Desulfitobacterium hafniense DCB-2: one gene and its partner. The protein of the gene in region 2 binds, or shares a complex with, the protein of the main gene of each other region. Links are inferred from orthologs where the notes say so. Each region holds a gene or a part of one and is shown on either strand. Other genes may lie near its edges.

What was found.
Region 1: the proteins of rpsG (region 2) and tig are in contact, whole or in part, in a crystal structure (PDB 3GTY), measured with the Thermotoga maritima proteins. The link is inferred for Desulfitobacterium hafniense DCB-2 from one-to-one orthologs. Residues at the interface, in WP_004081843.1 of Thermotoga maritima: Lys34, Lys52, Lys55, Glu59, Arg62, Gln63, Glu66, Asn67, Lys69, Val71, Arg95, Ala109, Lys110, Lys111, Gly112, Arg113, Pro114, Glu117, Glu121, Ile124, Ala125, Tyr127, Asn128, Asn129, Thr130, Gly131, Lys135, Asp139, Arg142, Met143; in WP_004081061.1 of Thermotoga maritima: Glu122, Val124, Val129, Leu130, Tyr133, Glu188, Gly259, Ile262, Tyr263, Glu266, Ser270, Glu273, Gln274, Glu277, Arg308, Gln311, Ile312, Ser315, Tyr316, Glu325, Arg329, Arg336, Leu363, Phe366, Trp367, Arg373, Leu377, Arg381, Leu384, Glu387.

The regions. Positions count from the first base shown.
Region 1 is NC_011830.1:4,642,117-4,653,725, forward strand. What follows is about bases 3,783-6,688. They hold tig (trigger factor), read right to left. Parts: upstream 5,923-6,688; coding sequence 4,642-5,922; downstream 3,783-4,641. Other genes in these bases: clpX (ATP-dependent Clp protease ATP-binding subunit ClpX), read right to left, coding at 3,783-4,602; DHAF_RS21870 (MGDG synthase family glycosyltransferase), read right to left, coding at 6,317-6,688. In the rest of the region: trpB (tryptophan synthase subunit beta), read left to right, coding at 1-130; trpA (tryptophan synthase subunit alpha), read left to right, coding at 222-1,088; DHAF_RS21850 (anthranilate synthase component I family protein), read left to right, coding at 1,079-2,512; DHAF_RS21855 (anthranilate synthase component II), read left to right, coding at 2,561-3,154; more of clpX, read right to left, coding at 3,337-3,782; more of DHAF_RS21870, read right to left, coding at 6,689-7,435; DHAF_RS21880 (hypothetical protein), read left to right, coding at 7,850-8,296; DHAF_RS21885 (cupin domain-containing protein), read right to left, coding at 8,760-9,113; DHAF_RS21890 (FAD-binding oxidoreductase), read right to left, coding at 9,317-10,696; DHAF_RS21895 (FAD-binding oxidoreductase), read right to left, coding at 10,716-11,609. UniProt on the Bacillus subtilis protein: Involved in protein export. Acts as a chaperone by maintaining the newly synthesized protein in an open conformation. Functions as a peptidyl-prolyl cis-trans isomerase.
Region 2 is NC_011830.1:463,812-475,373, reverse strand. Bases 8,704-11,562 are described here. They hold rpsG (30S ribosomal protein S7), read right to left. Parts: upstream 10,439-11,562; coding sequence 9,968-10,438; downstream 8,704-9,967. Other genes in these bases: rpoC (DNA-directed RNA polymerase subunit beta'), read right to left, coding at 11,357-11,562; DHAF_RS02170 (ribosomal L7Ae/L30e/S12e/Gadd45 family protein), read right to left, coding at 11,012-11,263; rpsL (30S ribosomal protein S12), read right to left, coding at 10,490-10,912; fusA (elongation factor G), read right to left, coding at 8,704-9,899. Outside these bases: rplE (50S ribosomal protein L5), read right to left, coding at 1-250; rplX (50S ribosomal protein L24), read right to left, coding at 272-610; rplN (50S ribosomal protein L14), read right to left, coding at 638-1,006; rpsQ (30S ribosomal protein S17), read right to left, coding at 1,042-1,302; rpmC (50S ribosomal protein L29), read right to left, coding at 1,326-1,529; rplP (50S ribosomal protein L16), read right to left, coding at 1,519-1,956; rpsC (30S ribosomal protein S3), read right to left, coding at 1,957-2,616; rplV (50S ribosomal protein L22), read right to left, coding at 2,620-2,964; rpsS (30S ribosomal protein S19), read right to left, coding at 2,983-3,264; rplB (50S ribosomal protein L2), read right to left, coding at 3,284-4,114; DHAF_RS02210 (50S ribosomal protein L23), read right to left, coding at 4,139-4,426; rplD (50S ribosomal protein L4), read right to left, coding at 4,426-5,049; rplC (50S ribosomal protein L3), read right to left, coding at 5,074-5,703; rpsJ (30S ribosomal protein S10), read right to left, coding at 5,958-6,266; tuf (elongation factor Tu), read right to left, coding at 6,494-7,696; more of fusA, read right to left, coding at 7,821-8,703.

The DNA of each region.
Region 1 (11,609 bases), 4.2 Mb from region 2 along the record:
AAGCGCTCACGCCCTCGCCTATGCCCTGAAAATCTCCCCCACCTTTTCCCCGGCCCAGCACATCATCGTCAATCTGTCCGGTCGGGGGGACAAAGACATGGAAACCTTTGCTCACTTTATTTACGACTAACCACCAGCATAGCTGCCAACAGCAGGTTACCAACAGCATGGTTAAACAGCAAATGAACTAAACAAGAAAAAATAATTAAGGAGGGAATGCCGTGTCTGATCGTTTAGAAACAGCTCTGGCCAAAGCTCGCCTCAAAACACCTGAGAACCCTTTGGGCATGGGATTGATCACTTATCTTATGGCCGGGGACCCTGATAGTGACACCACCCTGCGCCGTTTAACCGGCCTTGTTAAGGCCGGGGTCGATATTCTCGAACTGGGCGTTCCTTTCAGCGACCCTATCGCCGATGGCCCTGTCATCCAAGCCGCCGGCTTACGAGCCCTGCAGCAGGGGATGAATCTCCAAAAGGTCTTAAACCTCGCCGCCCGGTTCCGTAAGGAAAATCAGACCACTCCCCTGCTTTTAATGAGCTATCTCAATCCCCTCATTCATTACGGCTATGATCGGTTTCTCAGCGAAGCCTGCACAGCCGGAGTCGATGGTTTGATACTGCCTGATCTGCCATGGCGGGAAAGCACACCTTTCCGGCAAAGAGCTTATGAGCTTCTCCAGGACCACCTGGCCTTTATCCCCATGATTGCCCAGACCAGCCGGCCCGCTCACATTCATGGCCTTGCCCAGGAGCAGAAGGGCTTTATCTACGTCCTCTCCCGCAACGGGATCACCGGAGGAGATGCGGAAATTCCGCCACAAACCCTGCAATTCATTGACTCCCTCCAGACCGCTCTTTCCGCCCCCTGCTATGTGGGATTTGGCATCCAATCCCCAACCCAGGTGCATACATTAAGCCAAGCCTGCCAAGGGGTCATTGTGGGCAGTGCTCTGGTTCAAAAGTTTGCCCAGCTCGATGCCTGTGCGCTCCCTGCTCACGAGCTAGTGCACCGCGAACAGGACATCTATGCCTGGATTGGTTCCTTAAGAAAAACATCGGTCAGGGAGGAACTTGCATGCGAGTGATCCAAAAAGAGTGGCGGCTCGACCCTTTTCCCTCCCCCCATTCCGATTGGGTCATGAACCTGCTCCGGTTTTCCGAAACCCTGGGAGAAAAATGCTATACCCTTCTGGAAGGAAATGAGGAAGAGCATCAACGGACCTATTATGGATTCGGCGAGGGTTGGATTTTATCCCCTGAGACCCGGGAACCCGGCCTTCCTCCCGATCCTTTGGCTCACCTCAGGGACTTTTGCCGCCAAAACTTCCCCGCCAGGAGCTGTGAAAGCGGCATCATCGGCTACCTGGATTATGAGTGGGGACTTCTCTGGCAAAAGCCCAAAGCTACGACGGCGAAACCCAGTTACTTTTTTCGCCTTTGTCCCATCAACCTGGTCTTCCTCCCCAGTTCACAAAAAGTCATCCTGGAGATATTCTCTGAAGATGACTCGGAGCTGAGCAGGCTCTATGATCATTGGTCAACGCACCTTGAGGACTGGATTTCCCAAAATCACTGTCAAGATCACAATCACTGCCAGGATCATAATCACCTTCAGGAAGCTACTCCGTCAGGGATTGCAGCACCGGAAATCCCCACAAAACATCCATCTGATCCCGTGACCAGGCCAAACCAATGGCAGGCCAATTTCCAGCCTGGGGAATTCATATCCCGTGTGGAAAAAATCAAAGAGTATATCCACTCCGGTGACATTTTTCAAGCCGTACTCTCCCAGCGTTTTACCCTGGAAAAGACTATCGATCCCTGGTCCGCCTATCAAAAGCTGCGGATTGTCAACCCTTCCCCCTGGCTCTTTTGCCTGTTTGGCGAAAAGGAAACTTTAGTAGGCAGTTCCCCGGAACTTCTCCTCTCCTCCATCGGCTCACAAATTCAAACCCGCCCCATTGCCGGAACACGTCCCCGGGGCAAAGATCCTCTGGAAGATCGACAGCTCGAACAAGAACTTCTGGACGATGCTAAAGAAATGGCCGAGCACGCCATGCTTGTTGACTTAGGCCGCAATGATCTGGGACGGGTTTCAGACTACGGGAGTGTCAGTGTCGGTAAATTCTGCAGTGTCGAACGCTTCTCCCATGTCATGCATATCGTTTCCTCTGTCGAAGGCCGGCTGGCCAAAGCATACGATTCTTTGGATGCCCTAAAGGCTGTTCTGCCTGCAGGTACTTTAAGCGGTGCCCCTAAAGTCCGGGCTATGGAAATCCTCCAGGACCTGGAGCCTACCCGCCGGGGTCCTTACGGCGGAGCCCTCGGTATCTATCGCTGGAATGGGGATCTTGATTTCTGCATCACCATACGAACCTTGATGATCAGGGATGATGAGGTCAGCGTGCAAAGCGGGGCAGGCATTGTTTTTGACTCTATTCCCCAACGGGAATATGAAGAGACTCTGCACAAAGCGAAGGCTTTGTTCAAGGTTGTGGAAGATCTATAACAAAGAAGGTCTATAATATTCTGACAGTACTGCGAAAGGAGGTTCCCTATGCTGGCCATCATCGATAATTATGATTCCTTTACCTATAACTTGGTTCAAGCCTTCGGTGAATTGGGAGAAAAGGTTACCGTTTGCAAAAATGATGAAGTATCAGGGGCGGAATTTCTTTCCGAAAACCCTGATGGGGTGGTCATCTCACCCGGTCCCTGCACTCCCAACGAAGCCGGGATCTCCCTTGAAGTGATCCGCCTCCTTAATGAACGAGCCCAGGAAGGCCGTCCCACCCCTTTACTGGGAGTTTGCCTGGGTCATCAGGCTCTTGCCCAGGCCTTTAACTCGGAAATAATCCTCGCCCCCGAAATTGTCCATGGCAAACAATCCCTTATTTATCATGACGAAACAGAGCTTTTTGCGGAGTGCACCCAAGGGTTTTTAGCCGGCAGGTATCACTCCCTCATGGTCGATCCCCTTGGGCTGAGCCCTCTCTTTATTGTCACCGCCCGCACGGAAAACAACCTGATCATGGGGATTCGCCATCGCTATTTCCCCTTTTATGGAGTACAGTTCCACCCGGAGAGCATTCTCACCCCGGAAGGACCCCAGATCCTGCGCTCTTTTCTTACTCAGGTTCACCATCAGTAGGGCGGAGAGTCTATCATCGCAACTGCCCATCAGCCAGCTTTGTCCCAAAAACGAAAGCGCTTTCGTTTTTGGGACTAGCACTCTGCAACACCTAGCTCCAAAATCATGACTGAAGTATAGCGTTAAAGAAAAAGGGGTGCCGCAAAACGTTGACTCACCAACGTTTTGCGGCACCCTCTGTCTTATGCTGATTCTTCTTTTTTGTTCTTCTTGCTTTTATCGATGGTCACCAAAAGGGGTTCTTCCTTCTTCAGAATAACGTCCTTGGTCACCACGCATTTGGTCACATCGTTGCGGGAAGGCAAATCATACATCACATTCTGCATGATCTCTTCCACGATAGCTCTTAAGCCACGGGCTCCTGTATTACGCCGGATAGCTTCCTCGGCGATGGCCTTCAGGGCTTCCTCTTTAAATTCGAGAGCTACTCCGTCCAGCTCCAGAAGCTTTTCATACTGTTTGACCAGAGCATTCTTGGGTTCTGTCAGAATCCGCACCAACGCTTCTTCATCCAGAGCATCCAGTTTGACCATGACCGGTAAACGTCCTACGAACTCCGGAATGAGACCAAACTTGAGGAGGTCGGCAGGGAGAAGTTCTCTAAGGGTTTCCCCGATGTTTTGCTCACTCTTCTTCTTTATCTCAGCCCCAAAGCCCATTACCTTTTTCCCGATGCGGTTCTGGATGATCTTATCGATCCCGTCAAAAGCCCCGCCCACGATAAACAAGATATTCGTGGTATCCAGTTGGATGAACTCCTGATGAGGATGTTTGCGACCACCTTGAGGGGGAACACTGGCTACGGTTCCCTCGAGGATTTTGAGAAGGGCTTGTTGGACGCCTTCTCCGGAGACATCACGAGTAATGGACGGATTCTCCGATTTGCGGGCTATCTTATCAATCTCATCAATGTAGACAATACCTTTTTCAGCTTTTTCCACGTCATAATCTGCGGCTTGAATGAGCTTGAGGAGGATATTTTCAACGTCTTCACCCACATAACCGGCCTCCGTTAAGGAGGTTGCATCCGCAATAGCAAAAGGCACATTCAAAACTTTGGCTAAGGTTGAGGCCAGTAAAGTCTTACCGGATCCAGTGGGTCCCAGCATAACGATGTTGGATTTTTGCAGCTCCACATCATCAATTTTCATACCCAGATTGATTCGTTTGTAGTGGTTGTACACGGCTACAGCCAGCGCTTTTTTGGCTTCGTCCTGTCCGATCACGTACTGGTCGAGAATTGCCCGAATTTCTTTGGGCTTTGGAATATCTCCTATCTCCATCCCCAAGTCCTCATTGAGCTCTTCCTCAATGATTTCATTGCAGAGTTCAATACACTCATCACAGATATAAACTCCAGGGCCGGCAACCAACTTTTTGACTTGATCCTGAGTCTTTCCACAGAACGAACACTTAAGCTGGTTCTTTTCGTCGTTGTACTTTGCCATCCTCTCACCTCTCTAGCACAGAATACCTCTGCACATAGGCTATGCCTGCTCGACGAGGAAGTTTACCGTTTTTTCGGAAACTAAGCTCTGACGATACATGCCCATATCACCACGTGCCATGAGGGCCTGTTTCAAATTTTCCGGACTGGTTTGATAACGTTCTGCAAGTTTTGCCAACTCATTGTTTAATTCTTCCTCGGATACTGTAATTCCTTCTACCTTAGCGATAGCTTCTAAAACAAGTTCGGTTTTAAGGTTTTCCGAAGCACGGGGGCGAAGTTCTTCTCTCATGGTATCCATACTGGTTCCCGTATAGTGGCAATAGGTTTCTAAATCCAGCCCTTGATACGAAAGATTTTGCGCCATGTCATCGAGCATCATGTCAATCCGGCTGTTCACCATGGCCTCCGGAATCTCGACACTGGCATTTTCTACAGCTTTGGCAACGATTGCATTTTTGTGTTCCATTTCTGCACGTTGTTCTGCCGCTGTCATAAGTTTGTCTCTCAAATCAGCTTTCAATTCATCAAGTGTCTCAAATTCGCTGATATCTTTGGCGAATTCATCATCCAAAGGTGCATACTCTTTTCTCTTCAGCTTGTTGACCTTAACTTTGAACAAAGCATCCTTACCTTGTAGGTCTGCAACATGATATTCATCAGGGAAGCGAACGTTGACATCAACTTCCTGTCCAATTTGTGCGCCGATCAATTGTTCTTCAAATCCTGGGATAAAGGAGCCGGATCCGATAACCAAATCGTACCCTTCAGCTGTTCCGCCTTCGAAAGCCACCCCATCCACAGAACCGGCGAAGTCGATATTCACGGTATCCTGAGCTTGAACTGTGCCTTCTTCGAGATTAAGAACTTTGGCGTGTTGTTCCTGCTTGCGCTGGAGCTCTTGTTCAAGCTCCTCATCGGTAACGACAGCCGCAGTCTTTTCAACTTCCAGACCCTTGTAGCTTCCCAACTCGACTTCAGGCTTCACAGTGACCTTCGCCTTGAAAACAAGCTCTTTGCCATCTTCCATTTGGATGAGATCCACGTCCGGGCGATCTACCGGTTCAATCCCAGCTTCATTAACCGCTTTCATGTACTCAACACCGAGGATGTCATCCACTGCATCATTATAAAGTGCAGCCGTTCCCACGTAACGCTCAACCATGGTCCGTGGAGCTTTTCCTTTACGGAAACCCGGGATATTCACTTTGTTAGCTAAAGCTTTGGCAGCTTTGGTTACTGCGGCACTGAATACCTTCGCATCGACGGTAACTTCAAGTTCAACAGTATTCTTCTCTATTTTCTCCATTTTGACTGACATATGTGCTCCCCCTTAATACTTCCTTTGGAATAAACTCTATAGTCTAAGGAAAATCTAACTGCGTTCCTGAAAACATAAGATGAAGCTAGTGTGTCCGAAATTCCCTTAAGGCAAACTTGACATTTTTCGTCATTTACTGCCAGACCCTGCCCGTTTAGAACATGAACTAAAAGGGGAACTCTGCGTTCCCCCTCAAAGCAGGTTTCCATAAAGGAAACTTCCTTCCGATGAAGTTTACTCCACCTAAAGATTGAGTTATCCGTTTCATGGGAAAAGTTTTCCAAAGGTTTAAATTAGCAAATTTACCTGACCATTCTACCAGACAGTGCAAGATAAATCAAGAACTTATCAGGCAGATCTTATTAGACAATGTTCCTTGAGATTAAGAAACCAATTATTGAACAAGTGCCAGGATTTCCTCCACAGCTCTTTCCGCAGCATGACCCGGCAAAGCCTTGGCTGCCGCCCGGCGCATGCTCTCAATCTCCTCAGGGTGGCTGAGAAGGTATTGAATCGTTGCTTCCAGCTCCTCCTCGGTCTTCGCCAGCTTGGCCGCTCCAATCCGCTCTAAGAAGCAGGCATTTTCCTCTTCCTGACCAGGGATGGGTTTATAGATAATCATGGGCAATTTCTTAGTCAAAGATTCCGATACTGTCAGCCCCCCCGCTTTGGTGATCACCAAATCGGAAACGCTCATCAGTTCCTCTACATTATTAATATACCCATAGCAAACCATCGGATTGCGCCCCTCCAAACCTTCCAGGCTGCGGTAAAGCTTCTCGTCACGTCCGCAGACCACAAGGACCTGAAGGGGAGATGACGAATCCAGCAGAAACCTACAGATGTGCTTAGAGCCTCCCAGCACCCCATAGGCCCCTACCATCACCAGAATGGTCGGACGTATGAGCTTAAGGTTAAGTTTCTCGGCGATCTCCGCACGGTCAAGCTCCTCTTCAAATTTTGGATCGACAGGGATTCCTGTAATGCGGATCCGTTCCCGAGCAATTCCCCCGGCAATCAGGTCCTTATAAACATCCTGGCACCCTGCAATATAAAGGTCCACTCCCCGCTGGATATACTGACTATGGACCCCATAATCCGTGACCACAGAGACCACCGGAGCATGAATCACACCCTTAAAGCGCAGTTCACCCAAGACGCCGGCGATCACCGGATAGGTACAAATGATCACATCAGGGTTCAGCCCCTTGATATAGTCCAGAAATTCTTTGCGTCCCAATATATTGATAAAACGCTGGATAAGAGACTGAGGCCGTATCTTAGAGGTTCGATAATAAAACATACCATAGAGTCTCGGTGTATGCTTAATAAGCTCAATGTAGGTATTCTTGACAATTGTATTTAATGTTTTGCTGATGAATGCCCCAAAATCCAGGTGCGTAATCTCTGCTTCCGGTGATTTTTTACGGACGGCTTCAATCAACGCTTCAGCAGCGCGAAGATGACCTGCTCCAAAGGTCGCCGAAAACACTAAGACCCTTAACTCCCCCACGCAAAATCCTCCTTTGGGTTAACTTACACTCCCATTTTAACTCAAAAACAACAAATCTCAAACTTAAGTTTTTCTTAATTGCACATTCTTATAACTGATTATGCTTTTAAAAAGCTTGTCATTTAAGGAAAACTGAGCTATAATCAGACAGTAAATCAATGCGAGAGTGGCGGAACTGGCAGACGCACTGGATTTAGGTTCCAGCGGGAAACCGTGGGGGTTCAAGTCCCTTCTCTCGCACCATCAATGTACTTGCAGACAACCATAGTCTATACTATGGTTGTTTTTTATTTTTAAGAATCTTTTCAGCAAAAGTTCAGTTGCTTTTCAGGTTTGTCTATTAGACTGTTTTATATACAAAAGGATAAATGTCTTTATCTCTCCCTCAAATACATAAAGCCAGGAGGAATGATCATGATCCAAACCGGAAACATCACTTCCACAGAACTTTCCTTTAAAAAAGATCAGCCATCTCTTAATAAAGCAGAAAAAGAGTCCGGTACTATTAAAAAGGAAGCAGAATCCACTGTAGCGAAAGCCGGACCGGCTGTAGCGACTGCTGAAGGGACTGTCACCGTAGGCATCTCTTTCGACGGAGACACTGCGGAAATCAGTGAAAAAGGAATGCAAACAGCCAGGAGTTCCTCTTCACAGCTCGAACCATCGGAAAATACAGAATTAAGCCAAGCCTCTTCTACCGTGAAAACCCTGCTTCAAGACGCTTCCACAGAAGACACTGACACCAGCAACTTGTCCCAGTATTCAGAAACCCAGCTTAAAAGTATGGTAAGTCAAGGAACCATTACGCAAAGCCAATATATTAAAGAAATGAGCAGCAGAGGGGAAAAAACAGAGCAGTAAAAAATCTTCATGAAGACATCTGACCGTCAGATATTCATAGGTAACGGAAATGGGATCCTGAAAAAATCATAGAACGACAAAAGAAGGCCTCCGGCAGATTTTGCTCTGCCGGAGGCCCTCTTTTGTTGCTTGCCGGGCCGTTTATTGCAACAGCCCATTTTGCGCTTTTTGTCTAAGGTCTACAGCTTTTTTTGTTTGACTTCCTATTCCCCCGAGCGTCGTCACGACCGGGGTTTTGCCAGTTCTTACAATCTTCAGGCCCCAGCCCCCGGTCTCGGCTTTAGCGGCCTCTTAGACCTAATTCTGCCGGGAACTGCTGCAAAGCCGTTTGGGTTCTGCCCTGAATTCGTTATCAGTGCTCTCATTTTATACTACGAAAACTTGATGACATTTTAAGGGGGGCAGCTCAGCAAATTTTATCCAAAAATGCTCTCATTTTCATGGCAATCAGCAGGCCATTGCTTTACTTATCCAATCTTTCCGTTTGAACAGGAACAGGAGCAGCCACGCCGATAAAAACGAAGCGATCTTTACCGGTGTTCCTCATGCCATGAGTTTGTCCCGGTTCAGCGAGAACAGCCATACCTTTGGAAATGGGAACTTCTTTGCCGTCTCCGGCAAAGTACAGGCCTGACTCCCCTTCAAGGCAAATCCATACATCATCGGCATTGGGATGCATATGCAGGAATACTTCTTGACCTGGCTCCAGACACCACATGGCGGCGAGGGTTTTTTCCGATTGATAAACAACCACTTTTTGGGGTACGTCTGCGTTAAACTTAGTCAATTTGGTTAAATCATACAGTCTTTTTTCCACAGCAATCAACTCCTATATCATAATTTTTCCCTTCCGCTAGGATATGTACACACTTCCATGTATATTTTATCACATTCCCTTTCTTGTAAAAGGTCCCTTTGGATAACCTAAGCAAATTATTTTATAGAGATCTGATAGTGCAAGAAAGGGAGCTGCACCTTGATAACCTTTCGGTTGATAAAAGGAGCAGCTCCCTTGAAAAATTAGATGGAAATAATTTTATCAGGGTTAAAACGGTTAGCCGGGTCAAAGGTTTTTTTAAGTTTACGGAAAGCTTCCATAGCTCCCGGTGTAAATTCCACATCCATATATTTTTTCTTGACCACACCAATGCCGTGTTCACCGCTCATGGTTCCACCCAGAGAAACAGCCAGCTTGCTCAGGGCTCCTTCTGCACCATGAACCCGTTCCACCTCGTCGGCATGCCGTTGATCGAAGAGCACCAAAGGATGGAGGTTGCCGTCTCCGGCGTGAGCCACCAGACCGATGATCATATCATACTCTTTGGCAATCTTAAGAATTCCTTCAATAGCTTGGGGGAATTCACTTCTCGGCACCGTAATGTCCTGAATCGAATAACAAGGTTTAACACGAGCCACCGAACCGAAAGCAACCCGGCGGGAAAGCCAGATTTGATCCACTTCAGCCGCCGTTTGAGCAATCTTAAAGTCTCGGGCATTGGCTTTCTTCGTTACTTCACGGATGGTTTCGATTTGCTCATCCATGTCTTCCGGATAGCCGTCAATCTCAATAATCAGAATAGCTCCCGCATCCCGGGGAAGTCCGGCATGGCAATAATCTTCCGTGGTATTAATCAGCAGATTATCCATCATTTCCAAGGTTGTGGGGATAATTCCGGCGGCCACGATATCGGCAACCGTTTGGGAAGCATCTTCGACTTTATTATAAATGGCCAGCATGGTTTTCTTGGTGACAGGCTTTGGTAAGATACGCAGATAAGCCTTGGTGACCAAACCTAACGTCCCCTCAGAACCGACGATGATGCGGGTCAAATCATAACCAGGCTCGCTTTTGAAGTTCCGCCCGCCGGTCCGAATCACCTTTCCGTTAGGCAGAACCACTTCCAAGCCCAGAATAGAATCACGGGTTACTCCATATTTGAAGCAACGGGGTCCGCCGGAGCACTCCCCGATATTTCCGCCGAGAGTCGAGGCTTTCCAGGAAGACGGATCGGGGGGATAGTAAAATCCGACCTTTTCCAGTTCTTGCTGAAGGTCAAAGTTAACGACTCCGGGTTCAACCACGGCGACGAAATTCTCCGTATCGATCTCCAGCACTTTGGTCATGCGGGTAAAGTTAATGACGATGGATTTTTCCGAAGGAATCGTACCGCCGCTGACATTGGTGCCGGCACCCCGTGGGACCAGCTTGATATCCTGCTCATTCATATAGTTAACCAGCTCAACCACTTGATCCGTAGTTTCCGGAAACACTGCGCCGATGGCATCGCCGCTGAGCAATGTACCATCATAACCATAAGCGAAGAGTTCTGTTGGTTTGGTCACCACGTTTTTCTCTCCGACAATCTCTTTCAGTCGATCAACAATCGTTTGCGATAACATTTTCAGCCCTCCTTCTCTATTAAGCCAACAGACTTACACCTGGATTAAGAATCCCGTTGGGGTCGAATTTGCTGCGCAGTTCACTGAGGAGACCGGTGGTTTCCGACCACATCTCCCCGTCATTGAACATGTCACACATCAGTTTATGACCAAGGAGGCCGGTAACATTGCCGCCTAAGGACATGGCCATTTTGTTGACTTTGGCGGCCAAAGCCATTTTATCGGCATCTTTGGGCAGAACCACACGGGCAACTCCCAAGAGCCCTTCTATTACGACTCCGCTGTTCAGCTCCCCTTGTATTGCTTTTAATTGAGCCAAAGCCTGAGACATCTTCATGGGACCCACTGCAAATTCCAGTACATTATCCGGAGCGTTGTTCAGCCCTTGACGAACCTTAAGCCAGCCACTAATAATTTTCTCATAAGCTTCTTTATCCTCGATGATCGCAACATCGCTACCGCCGCCTAAGGTGAAGATAGACGCGATTTCATTGGCTAAGTTGGTTCCGGATTTATTGAATCCTTCCAGGTCGATGAGGACCAGATGTCCTTCTCCGGGAAGAATCTCCTGGGCCAGATCCTTGCTCACGAGATTCATCCGATCGGGATGAATATGGCGTTTAATCAAGGTACTGAAGGTGGCATTGGCTTTTTGCAAACAATCAAACCGGGCCACGATGGCTCTCTTGGCAGCCGGCTGGGGTAAAAGCTTAATTAAAATTTTAGTAAAGATACCAAAGGTGCCTTGGCTGCCCACTGCGAAGTGAATGAAGTCATAACCGGAAACATTTTTAATACATTTATTGCCGATAAACATAATTTCACCGGTAGGCGTAACCATTTCAAAGCCCATCATAAAGGTTCTTGTCGGTCCGTAGTTAAAGGATTTGGAATCTGAATCCCCGATGGCAAA
Region 2 (11,562 bases):
GCATCCCTGTACGGAGTTTGAAAGCGGCGATGGATTTCTTCGCCCGGGTTACAACGGGTTTTTGTCCGGTGATTTTGCTCAGATCGCCGACGGCCGCGTCGATAGCTTTGGAGTTTTGGATGGCTTCCCCAACGCCCACATTGATAACCACTTTTTCGAGCTTGGGAATTTGCATCACATTTTTATAGTTGAACTTCTGCTGTAATGCAGGAGCTATTTCACTGCTGAACTTATCTTTTAGACGAGCCAACTAAGGTCCCTCCCTTCTCGATTATTTTTTGTCGGGCAGGTTCACACCGCATTTTTTGCAAACACGGACTTTTCCAGCCTCAGTTACCTTCATGCTGACCCGGGTCACTTTATTGCACTCGGTGCAAAACAGCATGACATTTGAACTGGCGACAGGTGCCTCTTTTTCAAAGATCCCACCTTGGGGCATGCTTTGACTGGGTTTGGTGTGACGTTTTACGATATTGACTTTCTCAATAACCACACGGCCCTTTTTCGGAAACACTTCCAGGACTTTGCCTTTCTTGCCGGCATCTTTTCCTGTAATGACCATAACCATATCGCCTTTTTTGACGTGTATCTTTTGCTTTACAGCAGCCACTTCATTCACCTCCACTGGTATGGGGTCTTAGATTACTTCCGGTGCGAGAGAGATGATTTTCATGAAATCTCTATCACGCAGTTCCCGGGCAACGGGTCCGAAAATACGAGTTCCCCGCGGGCTTCTATCATCTTTAATTACGACTGCAGCGTTTTCACTGAAACGGATATAGGTGCCGTCTTTGCGTTTGATTTCTTTCTTGGTACGAACAACAACCGCTTTCACGACATCTCCCTTTTTGACAACGCCGCCTGGTGTTGCTTCTTTAACAGAAGCGACAATTATATCTCCAATGGATGCATAACGGCGCATTGAACCGCCGAGCACCTTGATGCACATGAGTTCTTTAGCTCCAGAATTGTCTCCGACTCTGAGGCGAGTTTGAACTTGGATCATCTATTGACCCTCCTTCCGCATTAAAAGTTCAGTTCTTAGAGAACAACAGCTCTTTCTGTGATCTCTACCAGACGCCAGCGTTTATCCTTGCTAATAGGGCGGGTCTCCATAATGACTACGCTATCGCCGATCTTAGCTTCATTGTTTTCATCATGAGCCTTGAATTTCTTGGTTTGAGTAATCGTTCTATGGTAAAGGGGATGACGGACTTTCATCTCGACGGCAACGACGATAGTTTTTTCCATCTTATCGCTGACGACTTTGCCCACTCTGACTTTGCGTTGGGTTCTTTCCATGTTAAAAAGTCTCCTTTCCAACCTTAAGCACGGTTAATTTTTAGTTCGCGCTCACGGAGAATGGTCTTGCCACGGGCAATCCCTTTCCTGACTTCCCGGATTCTGGCTGGATTGTCCAGTTGTCCGGTGGCCAGTTGGAAACGCAAATTGAACAGTTCCGTTTTGAAGCCATCAATCTCCTTGAGGAGTTCTTCATCGGTCATATCACGGAAATTCTTAGTTTTCATTTGCGTCACCTCCCTCTAATTCCTCGCGGCGTACAATCTTACACTTAACCGGAAGTTTATGCATAGCAAGGCGAAGTGCTTCTTTAGCAATCTCTTCAGGCACCCCAGCCAATTCAAACATTACACGACCGGGTTTGACCACGGCTACCCAGTATTCCGGGGAACCTTTACCACTACCCATACGAGTCTCAGCCGGCTTAGCCGTAATCGGCTTATCCGGGAAAATTTTAATCCAAACTTTACCGCCCCGTTTGATATAACGAGTCATGGCAATACGAGCGGCCTCAATCTGGCGATTGGTAATCCATGCTGGCTCCATAGCCACTAATCCATACTCGCCGAAGGTAATCACATTACCGCGAGTTGCTTTTCCATGCATCCGGCCACGATGTTGTTTCCGGTGCTTTACTCTGGTTGGGACTAGCATTTATTTTCCTCCTTCCACCTGAGCGACCTTCTTGGCGGGAAGAACCTCTCCTTTATATATCCAGACTTTTACGCCAATCTTTCCATAGGTGGTATTTGCTTCAGCAAATCCATAATCAATGTCGGCACGAAGAGTATGGAGGGGAACTTTCCCTTCACTGTACCACTCGGTCCGTGCGATTTCCGCACCGCCTAAACGGCCGCTGCAGGAAATCTTAATTCCCTGACCGCCTTGACGCATGGTGCGCTGTACGGTTTGTTTCATAGCCCGGCGGAAAGACACACGCTTCTCTAATTGCTGAGCGACACTCTCAGCAACCAGTTGTGCATCAAGCTCAGGCTTCTTAACTTCCACGATGTTGACAGCCACTTGTTTGCCTGTCATGGCTTCCAGTTGCTTGCGGAGATTTTCTACTTCAGTACCGCCCCGGCCGATGACGATTCCCGGCTTAGCCGCATAAATCGAAACCTTAACCCGGTTGGCTGCCCGTTCAATCTCAACTTTAGGAACACCTGCTTGCTGTAATTTGGTCTTCACAAATTTGCGAACCTTCAAATCTTCATGAAGGAGTTCCAGGTAGTTTTTATCTGCAAACCAACGGCCTTCCCAGTCACGGATAATTCCGACCCTGAGGCCTTTAGGATTTACTTTTTGACCCACGTTTTAACCCTCCTTCTTCTCAACCACAACCACGGTAATGTGACTGGTCCGCTTCCGGATCTGATCCGCACGTCCCATGGCTCGAGGTTTAATGCGCTTCAAGGTCGGTCCTTCATCCACATAAATTTCTTTAACAATCAGAGCGTCGGTATCCATATCGTAGTTGTGCTCCGCATTGGCTACCGCGGAGTTCAGCACTTTCGTTACAGGCTCTGTGGCACCTTTTGGGGTGAATTGAAGAATCGCGAGAGCGTCGCTGACGTTCTTGCCGCGAATGAGATCGACAACTTGGCGCACCTTACGAGGAGAGATCCGCACATATCTTGCAATCGCTTTAGCTTGTTGCATTTCGTTGACTCCTCCTTTTTAGCGCAGGCCGCTGGATTTTTCGCTGCCAGCATGCCCTTTGTAGGTGCGTGTAGGAGCAAACTCACCGAGTTTGTGCCCTACCATATCTTCGGTAATATAGATGGGGATGTGTTTCCGTCCCTCATGAACCGCGATGGTGTGTCCCACCATTTGCGGAAATATTGTTGAACTTCTGGACCAGGTCTTGAGGACACGCTTCTCATTGGCGGCATTCATCTTTTCCACACGTTCGAGCAAGCGTCCTTCTACATAAGGCCCTTTTTTCAGAGATCGACTCATTTAATTGGCCTCCTTTCGATTACTTCTTGCCACGTCGTTTCACGATGAAGCGGTTAGAAGGATTCTTCTTCTTACGGGTCTTCGCTCCAAGGGCAGGTTTACCCCAAGGTGTAACAGGGTTGCGGCCGATTGGGTTACGGCCTTCACCACCGCCGTGTGGGTGATCGTTGGGGTTCATAACAGCACCACGAACTGTGGGGCGGATTCCTAACCAGCGTGAACGACCTGCTTTACCGATGTTGATGTTCTCATGTTCCAGATTGCCGACCTGGCCGATGGTGGCCCGGCAGTCGATATGAACCATGCGCATTTCACCGGAAGGAAGTCTCAAGGTCGCATACTTGCCTTCTTTAGCCATCAGCTGAGCTGAACCACCCGCAGAGCGGACCAATTGAGCTCCTTTGCCAGGCTTCATTTCGATATTATGGAGCAGGGTACCCACGGGAATGTTTTTAATCGGCAGGGCATTTCCTACTTTAATATCGGCATCCGGTCCGGATACGACCATTTGTCCCACTTGCAGGCCATTAGGAGCCAGGATATAGGCTTTATGACCATCCAAGTAATGGAGCAGGGCAATATTCGCGGAACGATTCGGGTCATATTCGATAGAAGCGACTTTCGCCGGCACACTATCCTTATTGCGTTTGAAGTCAATCAAACGATACTTCCGTTTATGTCCGCCGCCTTGGTGACGCACAGTCAGTTTACCTTGATTGTTGCGGCCGGCTTTGCTTTTTAACGGTGCGAGCAAAGAGCGCTCCGGTGTTGTTTTCGTAATTTCTTCAAAAGTCGACACTGTCATTTGACGACGACCAGGAGAATACGGTTTAAATCCTTTTACTGGCATGGGTTTCCCTCCTTTGCATCAAGCTTACAGGCCAGCAAAGCCTTCAATGCGATCTCCAGCTTTAAGCGTAACAATCGCCTTTTTACGGTCTGCTGTTCTACCTACGTGTTTTCCGACACGCTTCTTTTTACCATCGACGTTGATGGTACGAACATCAACGACTTTAACTTTAAACATCTTTTCCACAGCATTCTTGATCTCAATCTTGTTGGCCGCTGTGTCTACCCAGAAGGAGTACTTGTTTTCCTCAATAAGTCCAACAGACTTCTCGGAAATCACTGGACGTTTGAGTACATCACGAGCATCGCGCATTACGCTAACACCTCCTCCGTTTTCGTTACCGCTGCTTTGGTCATGACGATGACATCAGAATTGAGAAGATCGTAAATATTCATGCCTTCTACTGCAGTGGTTTTGATCCCAGCAATATTGCGGGCAGAACGATCGATGGTTTCCATAAATTCATCTGTAACGATTAAAGCTTTTTTGCCGACATTCAGGGCCTGCAGAACTTTAACCATTTCCCGGGTTTTTGCTTCGTTCAAGCTCAAATCTTCCAATACGATCAGTTTTTGTTCGTTTACCTTGGAAGAAAGGGCTGAACGCAAAGCCAGGCGGCGAACCTTCTTAGGAAGGCTGAAGCCATATTTGCGGGGCTTGGGTCCGAAAAGCACAGCGCCGCCTCTCCATAGAGGTGAACGAATGCTGCCTGCGCGAGCCCGGCCGGTACCTTTTTGACGCCAGGGCTTGCGGCCGCCTCCGCGAACTTCTCCACGGAGTAAGGTGGAGTGAGTACCACGTCTTTGGCTGGCCAGTTGTCCTACTACTGCCTGGTGCATAACATGGGTATTGGGTTCAATACCGAACACATATTCATCCAGCTCCAGCTCTCCAACGGGAGAACCTTGCATATTAACTACTTGAACCTTTGGCATTGCTTATTCCTCCTTTCTTACAAGTTACTTCGCCTTAACGGAAGGCTTCAGAATGAGCAATGACTTTTTCGCGCCGGGTACAGCGCCTTTGACGAGAATCATATTCTTATCCGCATCCACCCGAACAACCTTCAGGTTTTGAACGGTAACCCGCTCGCCACCCATGCGCCCTGGCAGGTTGCGGCCCTTAAATACACGAGCCGGGCCTTTCGCGCCGAGGGAACCGGTACGGCGATGATACTTGGAACCATGCTTCATGGGTCCGCGGCCGGCACCATGACGTTTAATCATCCCGGCAAAGCCTTTACCTTTGGAGATTCCGACTACGTCCACTGCATCACCTGCAGCAAACACTTCAGCCGTGATTTCTTGTCCGATTTCGTAAGCATCCACATCATCCACGCGGAACTCACGAATGTAGCGCATCGGCTTCACAGAAGCTTTTGCAACATGTCCTTTTTGCGGCTTGTTCGCCAGTCTTTCCCTCAGAGCACCAAAGCCAACCTGGATTGCGTTGTAACCATCCGTTGCCTTCGTTTTCTTTTGGATGACATAGCAAGGACCTGCTTCGACCACAGTCACGGGAATAAGATGTCCTTCTTCCGTGAAAACCTGGGTCATACCCACTTTTTTACCCAAAATTCCTTTCGACACGATTGCCACCTCCTGAACACTTTGAAGTGCGCCGGCTCTATGACCGGAGCACGAGAGCGTTCCAAATTTGAATTGATATTTTGAAGCGAGTCGACCTTGAGCACCAATCCACAGTGCCGGGTGTTTCGCGCCACAAACAAAAATATTATATCATAAACCCCAAATGAACGCTAGTTTTTTCGTCTGTCTGAATCTTTAATCTTTCAGGCAGGCGATTAAACCAGCGTTTGCGCTCAGGTTTTATGATTCGCCAATTAGAGTTTGATTTCGATATCGACGCCAGCGGGAAGATCTAAACGCATCAGAGCATCCACCGTTTTGGAGGTTGGCTCCAGGATATCGATCAGGCGTTTATGAGTCCGCATTTCGAATTGCTCGCGAGAATCCTTGTTAACGTGGGGAGAACGAAGAATGGTATAAATGCTTTTTTCAGTGGGAAGGGGAATCGGTCCACTGACACGGGCACCTGTTCTCTTGGCTGTTTCAACAATTTTCTCTGCTGATTGATCCAATGTTTTGTGATCAAACGCTTTCAGGCGGATACGAATTTTTTGACTGCTCATTAAAAAAACCCTCCTAATAATTCCGTTTAACGGATGTACTGGGTCCAGAAATTCCCTGATGAGCAGCGGAGACACTTTCATCAGCAACCTTCTGCACCAGAGACCCGAGAGATGTTTCCACAGCATCCCAGCAGTGGAAACGAGGCAGGATGCCACAGTGAATCTGTGGCATCCTTTATCAATAGACTCTAAGTCTATGCCTGCATAATACCAAGGACTAAAGCCTACTATTCGATGATGCTGACAACAACGCCGGCTCCAACAGTACGGCCACCTTCACGGATAGCGAAACGAAGTCCTTCTTCCATAGCGATAGGGGAGATAATTTCGCAAGTGATGGTAACACGGTCTCCGGGCATAACCATTTCCGTTCCTTCAGGAAGGGTTACAACACCGGTAACGTCGGTTGTACGGAAGTAGAACTGAGGGCGGTAGTTGTTGAAGAATGGGGTATGACGTCCGCCTTCTTCTTTGCTCAGTACGAAAACTTCGCCGGTAAATTTGGTGTGAGGTTTAATAGAACCGGTTTTAGCAAGTACTTGACCGCGTTCGATATCTTTACGATCCACACCGCGGAGAAGAGCTCCGATGTTGTCCCCTGCTTGAGCTTGGTCAAGGAGCTTGCGGAACATTTCCACGCCGGTGCAAACGGTTTTGCGAGGAGCTTCTGTCAAACCAACGATTTCAATCTCGTCACCGACTTTAATCACACCGCGCTCGACACGACCGGTAGCAACGGTACCACGACCGGTAATGGTGAATACGTCCTCCACAGGCATAAGGAAAGGCTTGTCGGTAGCACGCTCTGGAGTTGGAATATAGGAGTCAACAGCATCCATCAGATTCCAGATCTTGCCGCACCATTCACAATCACGGGATCCGCAACCGCATTGGAGAGCTTTCAGGCCGGAACCGGGAATGATGGGAATATCATCGCCAGGGAATTCGTACTCGGAGAGGAGTTCACGAATTTCCATTTCAACCAGTTCCATGAGTTCCGGATCATCTACCATGTCGGCTTTGTTCAACCAAACCACGATGTAAGGAACACCTACTTGACGGGCAAGGAGGATGTGCTCACGGGTTTGGGGCATCGGGCCGTCAGCAGCGGATACAACCAGGATAGCTCCATCCATTTGGGCAGCACCGGTGATCATGTTTTTAACATAGTCGGCGTGGCCTGGGCAGTCAACGTGAGCATAGTGGCGGTTAGCGGTTTCATACTCAACGTGAGAAGTGGAGATGGTGATTCCACGCTCTCTTTCTTCCGGAGCCTTGTCGATTTGGTCGAATGCTTGGGCTACTGCGCCGCCGGCTTTGGAAAGAACTAAGGTGATAGCAGCAGTAGAGGTGGTTTTACCATGGTCAACGTGACCGATGGTTCCAACGTTAACGTGGGGTTTAGTACGTTCGAATTTTTGCTTTGCCATTTTAAATTTTCACTCCCTCTAAATAATAAAGTAAGCAATAGAAGTTTCCTTTTATTTGAGCGAGGTCCGCTGACAAGGAGATCCCTGAACTTCGAACCCCGCACCGTAAACCATGGACTTAAGATTAAGCGCCGGCGCGTTTAGCAACAATGCCTTCAGCGATATTCTTGGGCACTTCCTCGTAGTGGTCAAACATCATGACGTAGACACCGCGCCCTTGGGTCTTGGAACGAAGGTCGGTGGCATAGCCAAACATTTCGGAAAGCGGGACAAACCCGCGAACGATTTGTGCTGTTCCTGTGGCTTCCATGCCCTCAATCCGTCCCCGACGGGAGTTCATATCGCCAATAACCTCACCCATATACTCCTCAGGTACAGTAACCTCTACCTTCATAACGGGCTCGATGATAGCAGGATCAGCTTTCGCCGCACCAGCCTTGAAGGCCATAGAGCCGGCGATCTTAAAGGCCATTTCGGAAGAGTCTACATCATGGTAAGAACCGTCATAGACTGTAGCCCGGATATCCATCACAGGATAGCCTGCCTGGATACCATTTTGCATGGCTTCTTCGATCCCCTGACCGATGGGAGCGATATATTCCCTGGGAATCACGCCACCCACGATTTTGTTGACGAACTCGAAACCACTGCCTTGCTCCAGAGGTTCAATCTCGATCCAGCAGTGTCCGTATTGTCCACGTCCACCGGATTGACGAACGAACTTACCCTCAGATTTAACAGCACGGCGGATGGTTTCTTTGTAAGCAACCTGAGGACGTCCCACATTGCACTCGACTTTAAATTCACGCTGCAAACGGTCAACGATGATTTCCAGGTGAAGCTCACCCATTCCTTCGATGATGGTTTGCCCGCTATCCTGGTCGGTATGCATTTTAAAGGTGGGATCTTCCTCAGCCAAACGAGCCAGAGCGGTACCCATCTTCTCCTGGTCCTGTTTCGTCTTGGGCTCAATGGCCACGTTGATGACAGGATCAGGGAATTGCATGGATTCGAGAATGATGGGGGCTTTGTCATCACAGAGGGTATCCCCGGTGGTGGTATCTTTTAAGCCCACAGCTGCGGCGATATCTCCTGCATAGACCTCGGGAATCTCTTCCCGGTGGTTGGCATGCATTTGGAGAATCCGGCCGATTCTCTCCCGTTTGCCTTTGGTTGAGTTGTAAACATAGGATCCCGAACCCAGGACTCCCGAGTATACCCGGAAAAATGCCAATTTACCCACGTAAGGGTCAGCCATGATCTTAAAGGCCAAGGCAGAGAACGGATCTTTGTCGCTGGAATGGCGTTCATCAGCTTCACCGGTCTCCGGATGCACCCCTTTAATATTCGGTACATCAGTTGGGGCTGGCATATACTCTACAACCGCATCAAGTAGTGGTTGCACCCCTTTATTCTTGAACGAAGAGCCACAGACCACTGGGATAAACTTCAGCCCAATTGTTCCTTTACGGATTCCGTTACGAATCTCTTCTTCGGTCAGTTCTTCACCTTCGAGATATTTCATCATGAGCTCTTCATCTGTATCAGCAACTGCTTCCAGAAGCTTCTCACGATATTCATTGGCTTGGTCGACTAAGTCTCCGGGGATATCGGCAACGTCGCTGGTGGTGCCTAAATCGTCCGTATAGATCATAGCCTTCATGGTTACGAGGTCAATAATTCCTTTGAATTGATCCTCTGCGCCAATCGGAATTTGGATCGGTACAGGGTTTGCACCTAACCGGTCAGCAATCATAGATACTCCCCGGAAGAAATCTGCACCCATACGATCCATTTTGTTAATATAGGCGATACGGGGTACACCGTACTTGTCCGCCTGCCGCCATACTGTTTCAGATTGAGGCTCAACACCGCCGACAGAGCAGAACACTGCTACAGCTCCGTCAAGTACACGCAAGCTGCGCTCTACCTCGACGGTAAAGTCCACGTGCCCTGGTGTATCGATGATGTTAATACGATGGCCTTTCCATTGGGCTGTCGTCGCTGCAGAAGTAATGGTAATCCCACGCTCCTGCTCCTGAACCATCCAGTCCATGGTTGCTGCTCCATCGTGAACTTCCCCGATCTTATGAACACGCCCGGTGTAGAACAAAATACGCTCGGTCGTGGTCGTTTTACCCGCATCAATATGGGCCATAATCCCGATATTCCGCGTTTTCTCTAATGGAAATTGCCTTGCCACTGATAATCCCCCTTTCTGCCGTAGTCATTCCCCATTGTGAATGATTTTAAGCATACGCTTTGATCATCCTACCAACGGTAATGCGCAAAAGCCTTATTGGCTTCGGCCATCTTATGAGTGTCTTCTTTTTTCTTAATAGAGCCGCCGGTGTTGTTGGCTGCATCCATCAGTTCACCTGCGATCCTCTCTTCCATGGTCTTTTCACTGCGTTTGCGGGCATAGCCTACAAGCCAGCGCAAGCCCAAGGTTTGACGGCGATCGGTGCGAACTTCGATGGGTACTTGGTAGTTGGCGCCGCCGACACGGCGTGCTTTTACCTCCAATACAGGCATCACATTCTTGAGAGCGGTTTCGAACACTTCAATTGGATCTTTACCGGTCTTCTCTTGAATGAGCTCAAATGCATTATAGCAAATGGATTCTGCAGTGCCTTTTTTACCATCCAACATAATTTGGTTGATAAATTTGGTCAGCACCCGGTTCTTATAAATCGGATCCGGCAGAATCTCACGTTTAGCAATATAACCTTTACGTGGCAAATCATTTCCCTCCTTTACAGCGCAATTCGTATTCCCCTCGTTACTTACGGCTTACTTCCCTTTCTTAGGACGTTTGGCACCGTATTTGGAACGAGCTTGCATCCGTTTCTGAACACCTTGAGTATCAAGGGCCCCACGAACGATGTGGTAACGAACACCCGGAAGGTCTTTAACACGGCCGCCACGGACAAGAACAACACTGTGCTCCTGCAGGTTGTGCCCGATGCCTGGGATGTATGATGATACTTCAATCGTATTGGTTAAACGCACACGGGCAACTTTACGGAGAGCAGAGTTCGGCTTCTTTGGAGTTGTCGTGTAAACCCTGGTGCAAACCCCACGCTTTTGAGGTGATCCCCCAGAGGCGAATTGCTTGCGTTGTAAAGAGTTATAGCCCCATTGCATAGCTGGAGCTGTTGATTTCTTTGCAATCTTCGAACGGCCATTGCGAATCAATTGATTAATCGTCGGCATAACTACACCTCCTTCCCAAGAAAGAACATATCAAAGGAATTGCTTGCTTCAGCATAAAGCAAGCAATCCCCAAAACTAACACATTTCGGAGCTTCCTGTCTATTCGGATAACAGGGCCGCTACAGCAGCGCCTACTTCAATCCCGCAGGCTTTGCCCAGCTCAAGCATCGTCTGAACTTCCTGAACTTGAATCCTTTTGTTCCGGCACTGTTCAAGGATGGGGCGAAGCACATGGCTTTCCGCATCCTTAGCCACATAGACACAGATTAAACTCTCTTTTTCCAGGGCCCGCAGAGTTTGCTTGACTCCCACGGTCCTGTTTTTGGATTTTTTTAAGGCTTCATCAAGCATTAATATGCTTTCCTCCTCAAAGAGCAACATTGATTGGTGAAAAAACTACATATTTTTCCCATAATCGTTAAATCACACTATAGTATTTTATCATCATGGATTTACACTGTCAAGATTTTCAACTTGCTCTTCATCAAGATTAATAACTTTTACATTCCGGTAACGGGACATTCCTGTACCCGCCGGAATGAGCTTCCCGATGATGACGTTTTCCTTGAGTCCCAGCAGAGGATCGACCTTTCCTTTGATGGCTGCCTCCGTGAGAACACGGGTTGTTTCCTGGAAGGATGCCGCAGAAA